DNA from 2 places in the Clostridium sp. JN-1 genome. Region 1 is predicted to be linked to the other one. Evidence: a T-box and tRNA genes for the amino acid it is inferred to sense, from the RefSeq annotation. Region 1 holds a T-box; the other holds one or more tRNA genes.

The links. A T-box is a leader RNA that pairs with one kind of tRNA and senses whether it is charged. The one in region 1 lies ahead of pheS (phenylalanine--tRNA ligase subunit alpha), so its partner is inferred to be a tRNA-Phe.
Region 2: it has a tRNA-Phe gene. The T-box ahead of pheS (phenylalanine--tRNA ligase subunit alpha) is inferred to sense a tRNA for this amino acid. The anticodon was not compared.

The regions. Positions count from the first base shown of each region.
Region 1 is NZ_CP033465.1:2,097,080-2,106,147, reverse strand. Features, by position in the region: gene thrS (threonine--tRNA ligase) at 1-1,282, shown strand, start outside; ribosomal protein L20 leader region at 1,321-1,430, shown strand; gene infC (translation initiation factor IF-3) at 1,460-1,981, shown strand; gene rpmI (50S ribosomal protein L35) at 2,001-2,198, shown strand; gene rplT (50S ribosomal protein L20) at 2,227-2,586, shown strand; gene EBB51_RS09955 (TrkH family potassium uptake protein) at 2,677-4,023, shown strand; gene EBB51_RS09950 (TrkA family potassium uptake protein) at 4,034-4,693, shown strand; gene EBB51_RS09945 (RNA methyltransferase) at 4,714-5,496, shown strand; T-box leader at 5,559-5,783, shown strand; gene pheS (phenylalanine--tRNA ligase subunit alpha) at 5,835-6,854, shown strand; gene pheT (phenylalanine--tRNA ligase subunit beta) at 6,905-9,068, shown strand, end outside.
Region 2 is NZ_CP033465.1:59,493-68,560, forward strand. Features, by position in the region: rRNA gene EBB51_RS00305 (16S ribosomal RNA) at 1-966, shown strand, start outside; rRNA gene EBB51_RS00310 (23S ribosomal RNA) at 1,343-4,242, shown strand; rRNA gene rrf (5S ribosomal RNA) at 4,385-4,501, shown strand; tRNA gene EBB51_RS00320 (tRNA-Phe) at 4,518-4,593, shown strand; gene EBB51_RS00325 (peptidylprolyl isomerase) at 4,719-5,465, shown strand; gene EBB51_RS00330 (NAD-dependent protein deacylase) at 5,538-6,269, opposite strand; gene EBB51_RS13760 (hypothetical protein) at 6,533-7,210, shown strand; gene EBB51_RS13765 (transposase) at 7,217-7,546, shown strand; tRNA gene EBB51_RS00345 (tRNA-Cys) at 7,791-7,864, shown strand; gene EBB51_RS00350 (amino acid permease) at 8,051-9,068, opposite strand, start outside.

The DNA.
Region 1 (9,068 bases):
GATGCTTCAGAGAATATATGGAACTGCATTTGAGAAAAAATCAGATCTTGAAGCATATCTAAAGATGATGGAAGAAGCTAAAAAGAGAGATCATAGAAAAATAGGAAAAGAACTTGACTTATTTAGTATTCATGAAGAAGGACCAGGATTCCCATTTTTCCATCCAAAGGGAATGATAATAAGAAATACTTTACAAAGCTTTTGGAGAGAAATGCATGAAGCTGCTGGATATGATGAAATAATGACTCCTGTAATATTGAATGAAAAACTTTGGAGACAATCCGGCCACTGGGATCATTACAAAGAAAATATGTATTTCACAAAAATAGATGATGAAGATTATGCTATAAAGCCAATGAACTGCCCAGGTGCAATAATTGTATATAAAAACCAAATACACTCATATAGAGAACTGCCAATAAGATATGCTGAAATGGGAATTGTTCACAGACATGAAAAATCAGGCGCACTTCATGGACTTATGAGAGTAAGATGCTTTACTCAAGATGATGCTCATATGTTCTTAGCTAAAGACAATATAAGAGATGAAGTATTAAATGTTATAAAACTTATAGATAGTTTTTATAAGGTATTTGGATTTGAGTATTTTGTTGAATTATCTACAAGACCAGAAAATTCAATGGGAAGCGATGAAGATTGGGAAGCAGCAACTGAGGGTTTAAGAGATGCGTTAAATGCAGCTGGAATGGAATACAAAATTAATGAAGGCGATGGAGCATTCTACGGACCTAAGATAGACTTCCACTTAAAAGATTGTATAGGAAGAACATGGCAGTGCGGAACAATTCAATTAGATTTCCAGATGCCAGAAAGATTTGATTTAACTTATATAGGTGCAGATGGAGAAAAGCACAGACCAGTTATGGTTCACAGGGTTGTATTTGGATCTATAGAAAGATTTATAGGAATATTAACAGAACACTATGCAGGAGCATTCCCAACTTGGCTTGCACCAGTTCAAGTTAAAATTATGAATATCACTGATGATCAAATTGAGTATGCTAAGAAAATAGCACTTGAATTAAAGAAAAACAAAATAAGAGTTGAACTTGATTTAAGAAATGAAAAGATAGGATATAAGATTAGAGAAGCTCAACTTCAAAAGGTTCCTTATATGTTAGTATTAGGACAAAAAGAAATGGAATCAGGTAATATTACTGTAAGAAGTAGAAAACAAGGAGACCTTGGAACAGTTGAATTGAAAGACTTCATAGCAAATATAAAAGATGAAATAGATAAAAAAGTTAGTACAATTGATTAAAGTTATTGACTTATGAATAAAATAGTTATATAATAACCTATGTTAAGAAGAAACAGCCGTTTCTCACCTTACAGCACAGCTAGTAAGGTTGATAGAATTTTTGAATTCGTAATTCTAAGGACGGCATAAGTCGTCCTTTTTTTTATTTGTTAATTTTAAATTAAAACCACCTAGGAGGTGAAAATTATTAATAAAGATTTTCTTATTAATGAAAGCATAAGAGAAAAACAGGTAAGAGTTATTGCAAATGATGGTTCGCAGCTTGGAGTTATGTCATCTAAGGAAGCACTTAAGATTGCAGAAGAAAGTGATTTGGATTTAGTTTTAATATCACCAAATGCTAAACCACCAGTTTGTAAAATAATGGACTTAGGAAAATTCATTTATGAGCAGGCTAAAAAGGATAAAGAAGCCAGAAAGAAACAAAAAGTTATAAACATAAAGGAAGTTAGATTAAGTCCTACTATAGAAGAACATGATGTAGCCATTAAATCAAATAATGCAAGAAAATTTTTGATAGCAGGAGATAAAGTAAAGGTTACTATTAGATTTAGGGGAAGAGAAGCTGATTACTCATTTATAGGTAAAAAGATAATGAATAAATTTTATAGCAAACTTGAAGATATCTGTGTTATAGAAAAGACTCCTAAATTAGAAGGAAGAAATATGATAATGGTTTTATCACATAAGAAAGCATAATTGAGAGGAGGAATTTATTATGCCAAAAATGAAAACAAAAAGAAGTGCAGCAAAGAGATTTAAAGTTACGGGAACAGGTAAATTAAAGAGATCAAAAGCTTTTAAGAGTCATATATTGACAAAAAAGAGTGCAAAGACTAAGAGAAATTTAAGAAAAGCTGGATATGTTTCATCAACTCAAGAAAAGACGATGAAAGAATTAATGCCTTACGTATAATAATTGGTTGTAGAAGGAGGTCTTTAAAATGGCAAGAGTAAAAAGGGCAGTAAATGCACGTAAATATCATAAAAAAGTTTTAAAACTTGCGAAAGGTTACTATGGAGCTAGGAGCAAGTTATTTAAAACTGCTAATGAATCAGTAATAAGAGCACTTAGAAGTGCATATGTAGGAAGAAGACTAAAGAAGAGAGATTTCAGAAAGCTTTGGATAGCAAGAATAAATGCGGCAACTAGAATGAATGGTCTTTCATATTCAAAGTTTATGAATGGAATAAAAACTGCAGGAATTGATATAAATAGAAAAATGCTTTCTGAAATAGCTATAAATGATCCAAAGGCATTTACTAATTTAGTAGATATAGCAAAGAAACAATTAAATGCATAATATAAAAGTTATTTACATAAAAGTACAGCATTTTGCTGTATTTTTTTTTACGGGAAAAGTGTATAATATGTGTAAAGGTTGGTAATTATTATGATGGTTAAGATTAATAAATGGATTAAAATTACCCAAGTGCAGGTACTTGCTTTAGAATTTATAATAGTGATTTTCCTTGGAGCTATTTTATTATCGCTGCCAATAGCCTCTGTGAGCCATAAAAGTACTAATTTTATAGATTGTTTATTTGTATCAACATCTTCAACATGTGTAACAGGGCTTGTTACTGTAGATACGGGAACACATTGGAGTTATTTTGGAAAAACTGTGATTTTATTTCTAATTGAAATAGGCGGGCTAGGGTTTATGACTATAGCAACGTTAATTGCACTTCTTGCAAGGAGAAAAATTGATTTTGAGCAGAGAATAGTAATGCAGGAGTCAATGAATCTCTTTAAGTTACAAGGTATTGTAAAAATGACAAGATATATACTGGTATTTACATTTTCTGTTCAATCAATAGGCGCTTTGATATTATCAACTCAGTTTATTCCGATGTTTGGAATAAAAAAGGGTATTTACTATAGTATATTTCACTCAATATCTGCCTTTTGTAATGCAGGTATTGATTTATTTGGCGGATTTAGAAGTTTAACATCATACTATAATAATTCTGTAATAATTCTAACAATTGGATCACTTATAGTTATTGGAGGACTTGGATTTTTTGTGTGGAGTGAAATATATGAATACAGACGTACTAAAAAGCTGTCAACTCATTCAAAGGTTGTTATATCAACTACATTGATACTCATAATAGGTGGATCAATATTGATGTATATCTTTGAATATAATAACTATGCTACTATGGGAAATATGATATTTAAGGATAAAGCTTTATCGTCTTTTTTTGCTTCAGTAACACCAAGAACTGCAGGATTTAATTCAATTTCAACTTCGGATATGACAACTGCTGGTAGATTCTTAACAATAATACTGATGTTTATAGGAGGATCACCTGGATCAACTGCAGGTGGAATTAAGACGACTACTTTAGCGTTATTAGTTATGACAGTTTTATGTGTAGTGAGAGGTAAAAGTGATACTGAAATATTTAAGAGAAGAATAGATAAAGTTCGAATATACAAAGCTTTTGCTCTAACTGCAATTTCGCTAACATTGGTAGTTATCGTTACAATGATACTGTGCATTACAGAAAAAGGAGCTTCACTTGAGTATATTTTATATGAAGTTATTTCTGCATTTGGAACTGTAGGACTTACGTTGGGACTTACCACAAAACTTAGTACAGTTGGTAAGATAGCGATAATTATAACTATGTACTGTGGAAGAATGGGACCGCTTACAGTTGCTACAGCACTGTCAAGGAGAAATTCTCCTAATAAGATAAAGTATCCTAAGGATAAAATATTAATTGGATAGAGGGGATAAAATGAGTAAGAAACAATTTTTAGTTATAGGATTAGGCAGGTTTGGAAGTGCAGTAGCCAAGACTCTGTATGAACTAGGAAATGAAGTATTAGCATTAGATATAGATGAAACGGCAGTAGAAAAGATAGCTGACTATGTTACTCATGCTGTACAAGTTAATGCATCTGATGAAGAAGCATTAAAATCGCTTGGAATATCAAATTTTGATGTTGCAATAATTGGTATGGGAGCAAATGTTCAAGATAGTGTAATGGCTACTTTACTTGCCAAAGAATGTGGAGTTGAATATGTAATGGCTAAGGCAAATAGTGAATTACATGCTAAGATACTGTATAAGATAGGCGCAGATAAAGTAGTATTTCCAGAAATGGATATGGGAGTAAGAGTTGCACACAAGTTAGTTGCAAGTAATATACTCGATTATATACAATTATCACCAGAGTACAGCATAGCAGAGATACTAGTTTATAAACAATGGAATAATAAAACTTTATCTGAATTAGATATAAGGTCTAAATATGGAATAAATATAATAGCAGTAAAAAGGAATGAACATATAGAAGTGTCACCTGATGCAGATTATAAAATTTTTGAAAGGGATATACTTGTAGCTATAGGAAATGAAGAAGAAATAAAGAAAATGAAACAAGATGTAAAATAATCGATTAAATAGGTGATTGTATGGATAAAATTTATAGTAAGGACAATAATCTAATAAAAGAAACAAAGAAATTGAGTGAAAAAAAGTATAGAACCAAAAAAAATAAATTTTTGATAGAAGGATTTAGATTTGTAAGCGAAGCACTGAGTTCTAATTTTGATGTTCCCATAATTTTTTTAAATGAAAAAGTTCAATACAAATGGAATGATCTTAAGCTTCAATTAAAAGTTTGCGATTATACTAAAGTTTATTTGCTAACAGATAAATTATTCAACTATATAAGCAATACAGATAATCCACAGGGTATAGCAGCTTTAGTTGAAAATAGAAAAATAAACGTTAAGAATGAAACTGGATTTTATGTATTAGTAGATAAAGTACAAGATCCAGGAAATATGGGAACAATCATAAGAACAGCAGATGCTGCAGATGCATTAGGTGTTATACTTACAAAGGGAACAGTAGATATTTATAATGAAAAGACACTCCGGGCAACTATGGGATCTATTTTTCATATACCAATAATATATGATGAAAATTTAGAAAAACTAAGTTTGCTTAAGAAAAGTGGTTTTAAGCTTATAGTAAGTTCACTCGATGCAGATAAAAGTTTTTATGATTTGAATTTACAAGGAAAGGTTATAATAGCTTTAGGTAATGAAGGCAGTGGTGTAAGCAGCCAAATTTTAAATTTAGCAGATACCAAAGTTAAAATACCTATGCCGGGAAATGCAGAATCATTAAATGTCTCCACAGCAGGAGCAATTATGATGTTTGAAATAGTTAGACAGCTGGACAAATAAATATATATTGACAATTTCGATATATATATGTAAAATAAAAAAATAATAAGTTATAATATAAATTAAGTACTATGATGGAGAGAGTAAATATATGCTTTTTTTAAGAGAGAGAAGGTATGAGCTGAAAGCCTTTTTAAAAAAATATGTATTGAAGTTCACTCTTGAGTTCTGGCTGTGAAATAAATTAGCAGTCAGCGGTTAAAATCGATAAGTTTTTAAAGTGAATGTCATTTAATTGTATTTGACATTAAACTGGGTGGTAACGCGGATATAAGTTCGTCCCTTATTGTGGGATGGACTTTTTTTATTTATAAAAGCATAAGGAAGGAGAAACTAAAATGAAGCAAAAATTAGAAAGCATAAAAGACAATGCACTTGAATGCTTGAAAAATGTTAAAAATAGTTCCGACATTGATAATATTAAAGTTAAATATCTAGGTAAGAAGGGCGAATTGACACAGATACTTAGAAGTATGAAGGATTTATCAAAAGAGGAAAGACCTATAATTGGGAAGATGGCTAACGAAATAAGGACATCATTAGAAAATGCTATGGGGGAATCCTTAAAAAACATCAAAGATAAAGAAAAAAATGAAAAGTTAAAAAATGAAGTTGTTGATATTTCAATGCCTGGAATAAGACAAAATTTAGGCAAAAGACATCCTCTAGAACAAACCTTAGACCAAATGAAAGAGACATTTACAAGTATGGGATTTACCATTGAAGAAGGACCTGAAGTAGAACTTGATTATTATAATTTTGAGGCTTTAAATATTCCTAAAAATCATCCTGCAAGAGGTGAACAAGATACTTTTTATATAAATAACAATACAGTTTTGAGAACTCAAACTTCTCCAATACAAGTAAGAACTATGGAAAAGCAGAAACCACCTATAAAAATGATAGCCCCGGGAAAGGTATATCGTTCGGATTCAGTGGATGCAACTCATTCACCTATATTTTACCAAATGGAAGGTCTTGTTGTTGATAAGGGAGTAACATTTGCAGATTTAAAGGGAACCCTTGAGGCTTTTGCTAAAAAAATGTTAGGTGATAACATAAGTACTAAGTTTAGACCTCATCATTTTCCTTTTACTGAACCTTCAGCAGAAATGGATGTTACATGTTTTGTATGCCATGGTGAAGGGTGCAGAGTATGTAAAAGTGAAGGATGGATAGAATTATTGGGATGCGGTATGGTACATCCGCAGGTACTGCGAAACTGCGGAATAGATCCTGAAGTATACAGCGGTTTTGCTTTTGGACTTGGAGTTGATAGAATGGTTATGCTTAAATATGGACTCGATGATATAAGACAGCTTTATGAAAGTGATATGAGATTTTTAAATCAATTTTAGTTTTAAATGATAAAATATGCGAAAGTAGTTTAAAAAAGGAGAGATTATTAATGAAGGTTCCAGTTAAATGGCTAAAGGATTACGTTGATATAGAAATTTCACCTAAAGAACTTGGAGATAGTCTAACTTTAAGTGGATCAAAAGTTGAAAGTGTAGATATAACAGGTGATGAAATAAAAAATGTAGTTACTGGTAAAATAGTTGAGATAAAAAAACATCCGGATGCAGATAGACTGTCAATATGTCAGGTTGATATAGCCAAAGAAGAACTTTTGCAGATAGTTACTGCTGCTACAAATATGAAAGAACAAGATATAATTCCAGTTGCATTACATGGTTCAGTACTTCACGGCGGTGTTAAAATAAAAAAAGGTAAATTAAGAGGCGTAATGTCAAATGGTATGTTCTGTTCTGAGCAAGAATTGGGTATTGCTGGAGACAAACCAGTTTATGGACTTATGATACTGCCTAAAGATACATCTATAGGAAAAGATATAAAAGATGTTTTAGATATTACAAGCGCTGTAATTGATTTTGAAATAACATCAAATAGACCAGACTGCTTAAGTGCAGTGGGAATAGCAAGAGAAACAGCAGCGACATTAAATTTAAAATATAAGATGCCAAATTTAGATTATACAGCAAAATGTGATGACAATATAACTCACGAATTCAATGTAAAAATAAATGATGACCTTTGTAAAAGGTATATGGCAAGAGAAATAAAAAATGTTAAAATAGAACAGTCTCCAGGATGGATGCAGGATAGACTTTTGGAAGCAGGAGTAAGACCTATAAATAACATCGTTGATATAACAAATTTTGTTATGCTGGAAATTGGAGAACCAATGCATGCTTTTGATACAAGGCAAATATCTACTAAGACAATTGTAGTTGATAGAGCAGCTGACGGCGAAAAGTTTACAACATTAGATGAACAGGAAAGAGTTTTAAATTCAGATGTTTTAACTATAAAAGATGGAGTGAAAACTATAGGACTTGCAGGAATAATGGGCGGACTTAATTCAGAAGTTAAGGATGATACCTCATCTATAATATTTGAATGCGCAAATTTTGATGGTACAAATATAAGGGTTTCTTCTCAAAAGTTGGCACTTAGAACAGAGGCTTCATCAAGATTTGAAAAAGATTTAGATCCTAATCTAGCAGAAATTGCAATGAATAGAGCTTGCAGCCTTGTTGAAGAATTAGGAGCAGGAGAAGTTTGCATGGGAACTATTGATATATATCCCAAAAAGGTTGTTCCACATACGGTAGAAGTTGATTCAACATGGGTAAATAAGTTTCTAGGTACTGAAATTAGCATAGCAGATATGAAAGAATATTTAGATAGATTGGAATTGAAGACTGAAATAGAAGATAAAAAGTTAATCATAAATGTTCCTACATTTAGATCTGATATAAATATAAAGGAAGATGCTGCTGAGGAAATAGCAAGAATTTATGGATACAACAAGATAAAAGGTACAATGATAAGAAGTGTCAGCATGAGAAGTGGTAAAAATAGAAAACAGCATCTTGACGATAAAGTTATAGAAGCATTAATAGGATGCGGAATTAATCAATCTATAAGTTATTCATTTATAAGTCCAAAGGTATTTGATAAAATACTTCTTCCAGAGGATAGTGATTTGAGAAAAGTTGTTACTATTAAAAATCCACTAGGTGAAGATTTTAGTATAATGAGAACTACAACAATAGGTTCAATGATGGAAGCACTTAGTAGAAATTATTCTAGAAATAATGAAAGTGCAAAATTATTTGAAATTGGCAAAGTGTATATACCTAATGAAGATTCAAGTAAACTTCCTGAAGAAAAGAATATTGTAACTATAGGAATTTATGGCGGAGTAAATTATTTTAACTTAAAAGGTGCAGTAGAAAATTTGTTGGAAGCACTTAAAATAGAAAAGTATTCCTTAAAAAGAGAAAGCGAAAATCCTACTTTCCATCCGGGAATAACTGCCAACTTGTATTTGAAGAAGGACTTAGCTGGAGTTTTAGGTGAAGTACATCCTGATGTACTTGAGAATTATGGAATAGATGAAAAGTGTTATATTGCAGAGTTAAACTTAGATGTACTTTATAAGTATGCAAACTTAGATGTTAAGTATAAGCATTTGCCTAAGTTCCCAGCTGCAACAAGAGATATGTCAATTGTCATAGATGAAGATATACTTGTTCAAGATGTAG
Region 2 (9,068 bases), 760 kb from region 1:
AGGGTGCGTAGGCGGATATTTAAGTGGGATGTGAAAACCCCAGGCTCAACCTGGGGACTGCATTTCAAACTGGATATCTAGAGTGCAGGAGAGGAAAGCGGAATTCCTAGTGTAGCGGTGAAATGCGTAGAGATTAGGAAGAACACCAGTGGCGAAGGCGGCTTTCTGGACTGTAACTGACGCTGAGGCACGAAAGCGTGGGTAGCAAACAGGATTAGATACCCTGGTAGTCCACGCCGTAAACGATGAGTACTAGGTGTAGGAGGTATCGACCCCTTCTGTGCCGCAGTAAACGCAGTAAGTACTCCGCCTGGGAAGTACGATCGCAAGATTAAAACTCAAAGGAATTGACGGGGGCTCGCACAAGCAGCGGAGCATGTGGTTTAATTCGAAGCAACGCGAAGAACCTTACCTAGACTTGACATCCCCTGAATTACCTGTAATTAGGGAAGCCCTTCGGGGCAGGGAGACAGGTGGTGCATGGTTGTCGTCAGCTCGTGTCGTGAGATGTTAGGTTAAGTCCTGCAACGAGCGCAACCCTTATCATTAGTTGCTACCATTAAGTTGAGCACTCTAGTGAGACTGCCCGGGTTAACCGGGAGGAAGGTGGGGATGACGTCAAATCATCATGCCCCTTATGTCTAGGGCTACACACGTGCTACAATGGTGAATACAGAGAGATGCAAACCCGCGAGGGTGAGCCAAACTTCAAAATTCACCTCAGTTCGGATTGCAGGCTGAAACCCGCCTGCATGAAGCTGGAGTTGCTAGTAATCGCGAATCAGAATGCCGCGGTGAATGCGTTCCCGGGCCTTGTACACACCGCCCGTCACACCATGAGAGTTGGCAACACCCGAAGTCCGTGGGGCAACCGTAAGGGGCCAGCGGCCGAAGGTGGGGTTAATAATTGGGGTGAAGTCGTAACAAGGTAGCCGTAGGAGAACCTGCGGCTGGATCACCTCCTTTCTAAGGAGTCGTAAGATAGTTAATTCTATCTTAAAAGACTGGTTTTATTATACTCTGTTTGATTTTGAGGGATTAAAAACCTAAATGGTTTTTAACAGATAATGAATTAATTATCTGTCATCACTCTCAAAAATTGTTCTTTGAAAATTGCACAGAGAAAATAAGTTAAAAGTAAAGCATATTCATGTATATTTATTCTAAAAAGAATATTTATACTGAATGAAGATTAATATAATTAATCGTACTTTGTAGAATTAAAAGATTCTTATAGTTATAGTTGGTGTAATAATATATCAACTAACAAACAAACATTAATAATAGTGTATAACTTATTATTAATGAAATAAAAATTGCTTATAGCAATTTTTAACTTAAAGGTCAAGCTACAAAGGGCGCATGGTGAATGCCATGGCACCAGGAGTCGAAGAAGGACGTGATAAGCTGCGATAAGCTTCGGGTAGGCGCAAATAGCCTGTGATCCGGAGATTTCCGAATGGGGAAACCCACATGACTAACGTCATGTACTTTAAACTGAATTCATAGGTTTATAGAGACAAACCCGGGGAACTGAAACATCTAAGTACCCGGAGGAAGAGAAAGAAAAATCGATTTCTTAAGTAGCGGCGAGCGAAAGAGAAAGAGCCCAAACCAGGAACTTGTTCCTGGGGTTGCGGGTAGATCATAAACACTTTTATTTCCTAATTGAAGGGAGCTGGAAGGCTCCGCCACAGAAGGTAAAAGCCCTGTAAATAAAAAGAAATTTAAGTTAGATCTATTCCAGAGTACCACGAGACACGTGAAACCTTGTGGGAAGCTGGGAGGACCACCTCCCAAGGCTAAATACTACCTGGTGACCGATAGTGAAGCAGTACCGTGAGGGAAAGGTGAAAAGAACCCCGGAAGGGGAGTGAAATAGAACCTGAAACCGTGTGTCCACAACCGGTCGAAGCACATTTAAGTGCGACGGCGTGCTTTTTGTAGAACGAGCCAGCGAGTTGCGGTATGCAGCAAGGTTAAATACTTAAGGTATGGAGCCGAAGGGAAACCGAGTCTGAATAGGGCGACTAGTTGCATGCTGCAGACCCGAAACCGAGTGACCTATCCATGGACAGGATGAAGCGGAAGTAAAATTCCGTGGAGGTCCGAACCGCGTTGGTGTTGAAAAACCATGGGATGAGCTGTGGATAGCGGAGAAATTCCAATCGAACTCGGAGATAGCTGGTTCTCCTCGAAATAGCTTTAGGGCTAGCGTCGAGATTGAGTAATGGAGGTAGAGCACTGAATAGGCTAAGGGCTGAAAACAGTTACTGAACCTTATCAAACTCCGAATGCCATATACTCGTATCTCGGCAGTCAGACTGCGAATGATAAGATCCGCGGTCAAAAGGGAAACAGCCCAGATCATCAGCTAAGGTCCCAAAGTGTAAGTTAAGTGGTAAAGGATGTGGGATTTCTAAGACAACTAGGATGTTGGCTTAGAAGCAGCCACTCATTTAAAGAGTGCGTAATAGCTCACTAGTCGAGAGATCCTGCGCCGAAAATGTCCGGGGCTAAAACTTACCACCGAAGCTATGGACTCGAAAGAGTGGTAGAGGAGCTTCCTGTATGGATTGAAGCTGTACCGTAAGGAGCGGTGGACTGTACAGGAGTGAGTATGCTGGCATAAGTAGCGAGAAATAAGTGAGAATCTTATTGGTCGAAAACCTAAGGTTTCCTGGGGAAGGCTCGTCCTCCCAGGGTTAGTCGGGACCTAAGCCGAGGCCGAAAGGCGTAGGTGATGGACAATTGGCTGACATTCCAATACCGCCAGCTTCCATTTGACAGATGGGATGACGCAGGAGGATAGGATGTGCACACTGTTGGATGTGTGTCTAAGCACTTAGACGTGCCCAGAAGGTAAATCCGCTGGGATTAGTTGAGGTGTTACAGGGATTTCTTTTCTAAGAAAGAAGTATCCGATTCCACGCTGCCAAGAAAAGTCTCTATGGAGGAAACTGGTGCCCGTACCGCAAACCGACACAGGTAGGTGAGGAGAGAATCCTAAGACCATCGGAAGAATTGCTGTTAAGGAACTCGGCAAATTGACCCCGTAACTTCGGGATAAGGGGTGCCGTCCTTACGGACGGCCGCAGAGAATAGGCCCAAGCAACTGTTTAGCAAAAACACAGGTCTCTGCTAAAGCGAAAGCTGAAGTATAGGGGCTGACGCCTGCCCGGTGCTGGAAGGTTAAGGGGAATACTTAGCGCAAGCGAAGGTATGAACTTAAGCCCCAGTAAACGGCGGCCGTAACTATAACGGTCCTAAGGTAGCGAAATTCCTTGTCGGGTAAGTTCCGACCCGCACGAATGGCGTAATGATTTGGGCACTGTCTCAACAGCAAATCCGGCGAAATTGTAGTGCAAGTGAAGATGCTTGCTACCCGCAGTTGGACGGAAAGACCCCGTAGAGCTTTACTGCAGCTTAACATTGAGTTTCGGTATTGTCTGTACAGGATAGGTGGGAGACTTAGAAACTAGGGCGTCAGCCCTAGCGGAGTCATCCTTGGGATACCACCCTGACAGTACTGAGATTCTAACCGGAGGCCATGAAACTGGCCACGGGACATTGTTAGGCGGGCAGTTTGACTGGGGCGGTCGCCTCCTAAAAAGTAACGGAGGCGCCCAAAGGTTCCCTCAGAACGGTTAGAAATCGTTCGAAGAGTGCAAAGGCAGAAGGGAGCCTGACTGCGACACATACAGGTGGAGCAGGGACGAAAGTCGGGCTTAGTGATCCGGTGGTACCTCGTGGGAGGGCCATCGCTCAACGGATAAAAGCTACCTCGGGGATAACAGGCTGATCTCCCCCAAGAGTCCACATCGACGGGGAGGTTTGGCACCTCGATGTCGGCTCGTCGCATCCTGGGGCTGAAGTAGGTCCCAAGGGTTGGGCCGTTCGCCCATTAAAGCGGCACGCGAGCTGGGTTCAGAACGTCGTGAGACAGTTCGGTCCCTATCCGCTGCGGGCGCAGGAAATTTGAGAGGAGCTGTCCTTAGTACGAGAGGACCGGGATGGACTGACCTCTGGTGTACCAGTTGTTCCGCCAGGAGCACGGCTGGGTAGCTATGTCGGGACGGGATAAACGCTGAAAGCATCTAAGCGTGAAGCCCACCTCAAGATTAGATTTCCCATAGCATAAGCTAGTAAGACCCCTTGAAGAACACAAGGTTGATAGGTCAGAGGTGTAAGCATGGCAACATGTTCAGCTGACTGATACTAATAGGTCGAGGGCTTGACCAAATTAACTTAAATCATTTAATTTGACTTTTAACTTAACTGTGCAATTTTGAGAGAACAATTTTCTCAAATAAAGTATCAATTAACAATAAAAATTGATAGAAGCGAACAGTAATGTGAAGCTTATAGCAATTTTTAAAGTAAATCTGGTGGTAATGACGTAAAGGTAACACTCCTTCCCATACCGAACAGGTAGGTTAAGCTTTACAGTGCCGATAGTACTTCAGGGGAGACCCTGCGGGAGAGTAGGTCGCTGCCAGGTATAAATACTATAATTTGGCCAGATAGCTCAGTCGGTAGAGCAGAGGACTGAAAATCCTCGTGTCCCTGGTTCGATTCCTGGTCTGGCCACCAAGAACATATTAGTACTTACTAATATGTTCTTTTTGTATACATCTGAAAAATAATTAAAGGTTATGGTAAAGTTTTGTTATATATGATATAACTATATTGACTAATAAAATATAAGGAGAAAAGTAATGGAGAATAAAGTATTAGCTACTATAAATGGTAGTAAAATAACACAAAAAGATTTAGAAAGTGCTATAGAGAGGTTTCCTAGCGATAGACAAAGCTATTTAAACACTGATGACGGAAAAAAACAGCTTTTAGAAGAAATGGTGTCATTTGAACTTATCTATAATTATGCTAAGGATTCTGGACTAGATAAGGATCAAAGCTACATAAACAAAGTTGAACTTGTTAAAAAAGAAATTTTAACTCAGACAGCTATAGCAAAGGTAATGAGTGAGGTTATTGTTAAAGATAGCGAAGTTGAAGATTATTATAAAGTTAATAAAGATAAACTTGTAAATCCAGAAAGCGTTGTAGCTAGACATATATTAGTTAATACAGAGCAGAAAGCAAATGATGTATTAAAGGAAATAAATGATGGAATGAGTTTTGAAGATGCTGCTCAAAAGTATTCCTCATGTCCATCAAAAGCGCAAGGTGGTAATTTAGGAAAATTTACTAGAGGACAAATGGTTCCTGAATTTGAAGATGTTGCTTTTTCAATTGATGTTAATGTTGTAAGTAAGCCTATTAAGACACAATTTGGATATCATTTAATTAAGGTTGAACAAAAAATACCAAAGTCACCTAAGTCCTATGATGAAGTAAAGGGTACAATTAAAAATAATTTACTTCAACAAAGACAATCATATAAGTATAACGAACTTAACAAACAATTAAAAGAAAAATACACTGTCGAATACGAAAAATAATTAACATAAAAAATGCTGTTAAATATTTATTGATTAAAATATTTAACAGCATTTTTATTTATAATTTAATTGTTATTCATCTATTATACTGGATAGTACTTTACCAATACTATCATTGATTACTATATCTGCTTTACTATCATATGGAGTAGAAGACTTATTTATTAATACTAATTTTGAACCTTTAAAATAGTCTACTATTGCTGCAGCTGGATAAACTACTAAGGAAGTACCTCCTACAATTAGCATATCTGCATTTTGGGTGAATTTAATTGCATTATTTAGTGTATTCATATTGAGACTTTCTTCATAAAGAACTACATCAGGTTTCACGATTTCACCGCAGTCATCACATTTTGGAATTACAGATTTTGAATTTATAATATAATCCAAGCTAAATGGTTTACCGCATTTTGTACAAAAGTTTCTATGTATTGAACCATGCAGTTCAAATACATTTTTAGAACCTGCCATTTGATGAAGTCCATCGATATTTTGAGTTATTATAGCTTTAAGTTTACCTAGTTTTTCTAACTTTGCTAGAGCATAATGAGCAGCATTTGGTTTAGCATTTTTATATATCATTTTGCTCCTATAAAAGTTGAAAAAATCCTCCGTATGAGATTTAAAAAAAGAATGACTTAGCATTACTTCTGGAGGATAGGAATAGTTATCTTTGGTCTTATACAGTCCTGCATCTGATCTAAAGTCAGGAATGTTAGACTCCGTAGAAACACCGGCACCGCCAAAAAATACTATATTTTTACTTGCTTTTATCGCAGATTTTAAATTTTCATAATTCATACCATATCACCTCTTGTAAAGTATTATATCATAGACGTTATTGTAAATGAAATTTCATAAATTTTATTAAAAGGGTATGTGTTGAAAAATTAATAACAGAAGTTTAGCACCTAAAAAGTTTCTAGAACGATAGTCCTTTGGATTATAAAGGTTTATGAGTATTTACAGTAGAATTAATAAATTACGATTTTTACTGGAAATTATATAGAAAAAACTTGCATAATAAAAGCATCCTTTTTATAATGGTTTTGTCAGAAACTAAAATGCTCTGTATTGACGCCGTTAGGCGTTGTTTAAATGATTTTGATTTTGATGGCTTAAAAGATATCAACAAACATATAATAAAAACTACTGTAAAGAATAAAGTATTTAGAAATGGAACTATAGACGGCTTAAAAGTAGCTGCCATAGATAGTGTAGAATTATTTGATAGCATTAAAAAATCTTGTAAAAACTGTCTTACAAGGATTGATAAAAATGGTATAACTCATTATTTCCATAGGTCAGTAGTTTGTGCAATGATAGGCTCTGATCCACATATTATTTTAGGACAGGAAATGCTTGAACCTAAAAAAGATAGTTCCAATAAAGATGAAGGCGAAATTACAGGCGGTAAACGGCTAATTAAAAAACTATATAAGGAATATCATCACTTTGCAGATATTATTGCAGCTGATGCTTTATATTGTAAGTCCACATGGGTAAAGGAAGTCCTTTCCATAGGAATGGATGCAGTAGTGAGGGTAAAAGATCGCAGACTTAATATTGTAAAAGATGCGCTGGTCTTATTTAAATGCCGTGAGGCAGATAAATATTGGACTGTAAGGAAAAACATAAATGCCTATAGAAATATTAAAGCTTGGGATGAAGATAATTTTGAAATGACAGATGCGTCTATAAAAGTTAGATTTATAAGGTTTGTAGAGGAAATTCATACTTGAGATAAGGTGGAAATTAAGGAAGGATGGATTATAACAACAGATAAATTTACGTCAGTAGAAACCTTATGGAAGGTAATGCATAGAAGATGGGATATTGAAAATAATGCATTTCATCAACTAAAAACAGAATGGCATTTAGACCACTGCTTTCTTTACAGCCCTGCGGGCATAGAGACAGTTTTGATGTTTATAATAATAGCATTTAATTTAATGCAATTGTATTTTTTTAGATGTATAAAAGGGTTTAGAAAGAAGTGTATGCTTCAAATATATATAAAAGATGAAAGACTTACTATAGAAAACGGTTGGGATAATCCATTGTTTGAAAAGACCTAATCTCAAAACAAAACTGGAAATTGACTTATTAAGATTTCTTGAGGTAGGAGTAAGTGCAATTATTTTTATGACCTAACGGTCTGCGAGACTACCAGCTCTTCAAGTAGGTGTAAAAAAATGAAGTTCCAGTAGAAGTAAAATTTTCACTGGAATTTTGATGCTAAATCTCTGAATTAATAATAAAACTATTGACAAATGTATGTATAACTGCTAAACTAAAATAGCATTGTTAATTAGGAGATATGGCGCTATAGCCAAGCGGTAAGGCAGAGGTCTGCAAAACCTTTATCCCCAGTTCAAATCTGGGTGGCGCCTCCAACTTAATATCAGTGATTAAAAGCAACTTATACAGTAACTTATAATAGGGTTAACTGTATAAGCTGTTTTTTCTATTCTTTCTATTCATGATTTTAATCATGTATTTTATATTTAACTATAATTTTTAATAATTTAAACTTAAAAATCTAATTTGTATGAAAGTTTTTCTGTAATTATTGCATCTTATTAAGCACCATGTTTCTCTGATAGATTATTATAATTATCGTTATCTTGCAATTTACTGTTTTTATGCGAATATAGTGCATAAACAATTACTCCTAGTCCAACCCATACACCAAAATATAACCAAGTTGCTTTTGATAAATTAAGCATCAGAAATACACAACATGCTACTGCTATTAAAGGTACGACTGGTACTAAAGGTACCATAAAATTTCTCTTTAAATTTGGATAAGCTTTTCTAAATATGATTAGAGATACTGCTACAAGTGCAAATGTTCCTAGGAAAATCATATTTGAAAGGTCAGCTAACTGCTTTATATTTGCAATACCGGCTAAAAAGCCACTTACACATCCTACTATCCAAGTTGGAAGTACAGGTACATTTGTTTTCTTATTTAACTTAGAAAACTTTTTTGGAAGCAATCCATCACGTCCCATTGAAAATAATATATGTGATGCTCCATAAAGGTATGCAACGATAACTGCTAAAATTCCGATAATTGCTCCAACTGAAACTATAGAAGCTGCCCAATTTTGACCAACAGAACTTAATGCGTAGGACATAGCGTCACCAACATTTAGCTTAGTATAATCGGCAATTCCTGTTAAAACCAAACTAACTACAATATATATAAGTGTACATCCTATCATTGAACCAATAATACCTATTGGCAGGTTCTTTTGAGGATCTTTTATTTCTTCAGCAGAAGTTGAAATTGCATCAAAACCTGTATAAGCAAGGAATACTGATGCTGCACCAGCACACACACCCTTAAAACCAAATGGCATAAATGGATGCCATCTTTCTGGCTTTATAAAAAATACACCTACAACTACGAACAGAGCTACAATACCGAGTTTTACAAATACAAAAAAACTATTTACTTTTTTACTTTCACTTGTTCCTTGTGATAGAAGAAGTGTAATAGCAAATACTACAGCAATTGCTGGGAGATTTATTATTCCTCCCTCACTTGGAATATTTATTAAAGCGTTTGGCAAGTTAATTCCCATGTCTTTT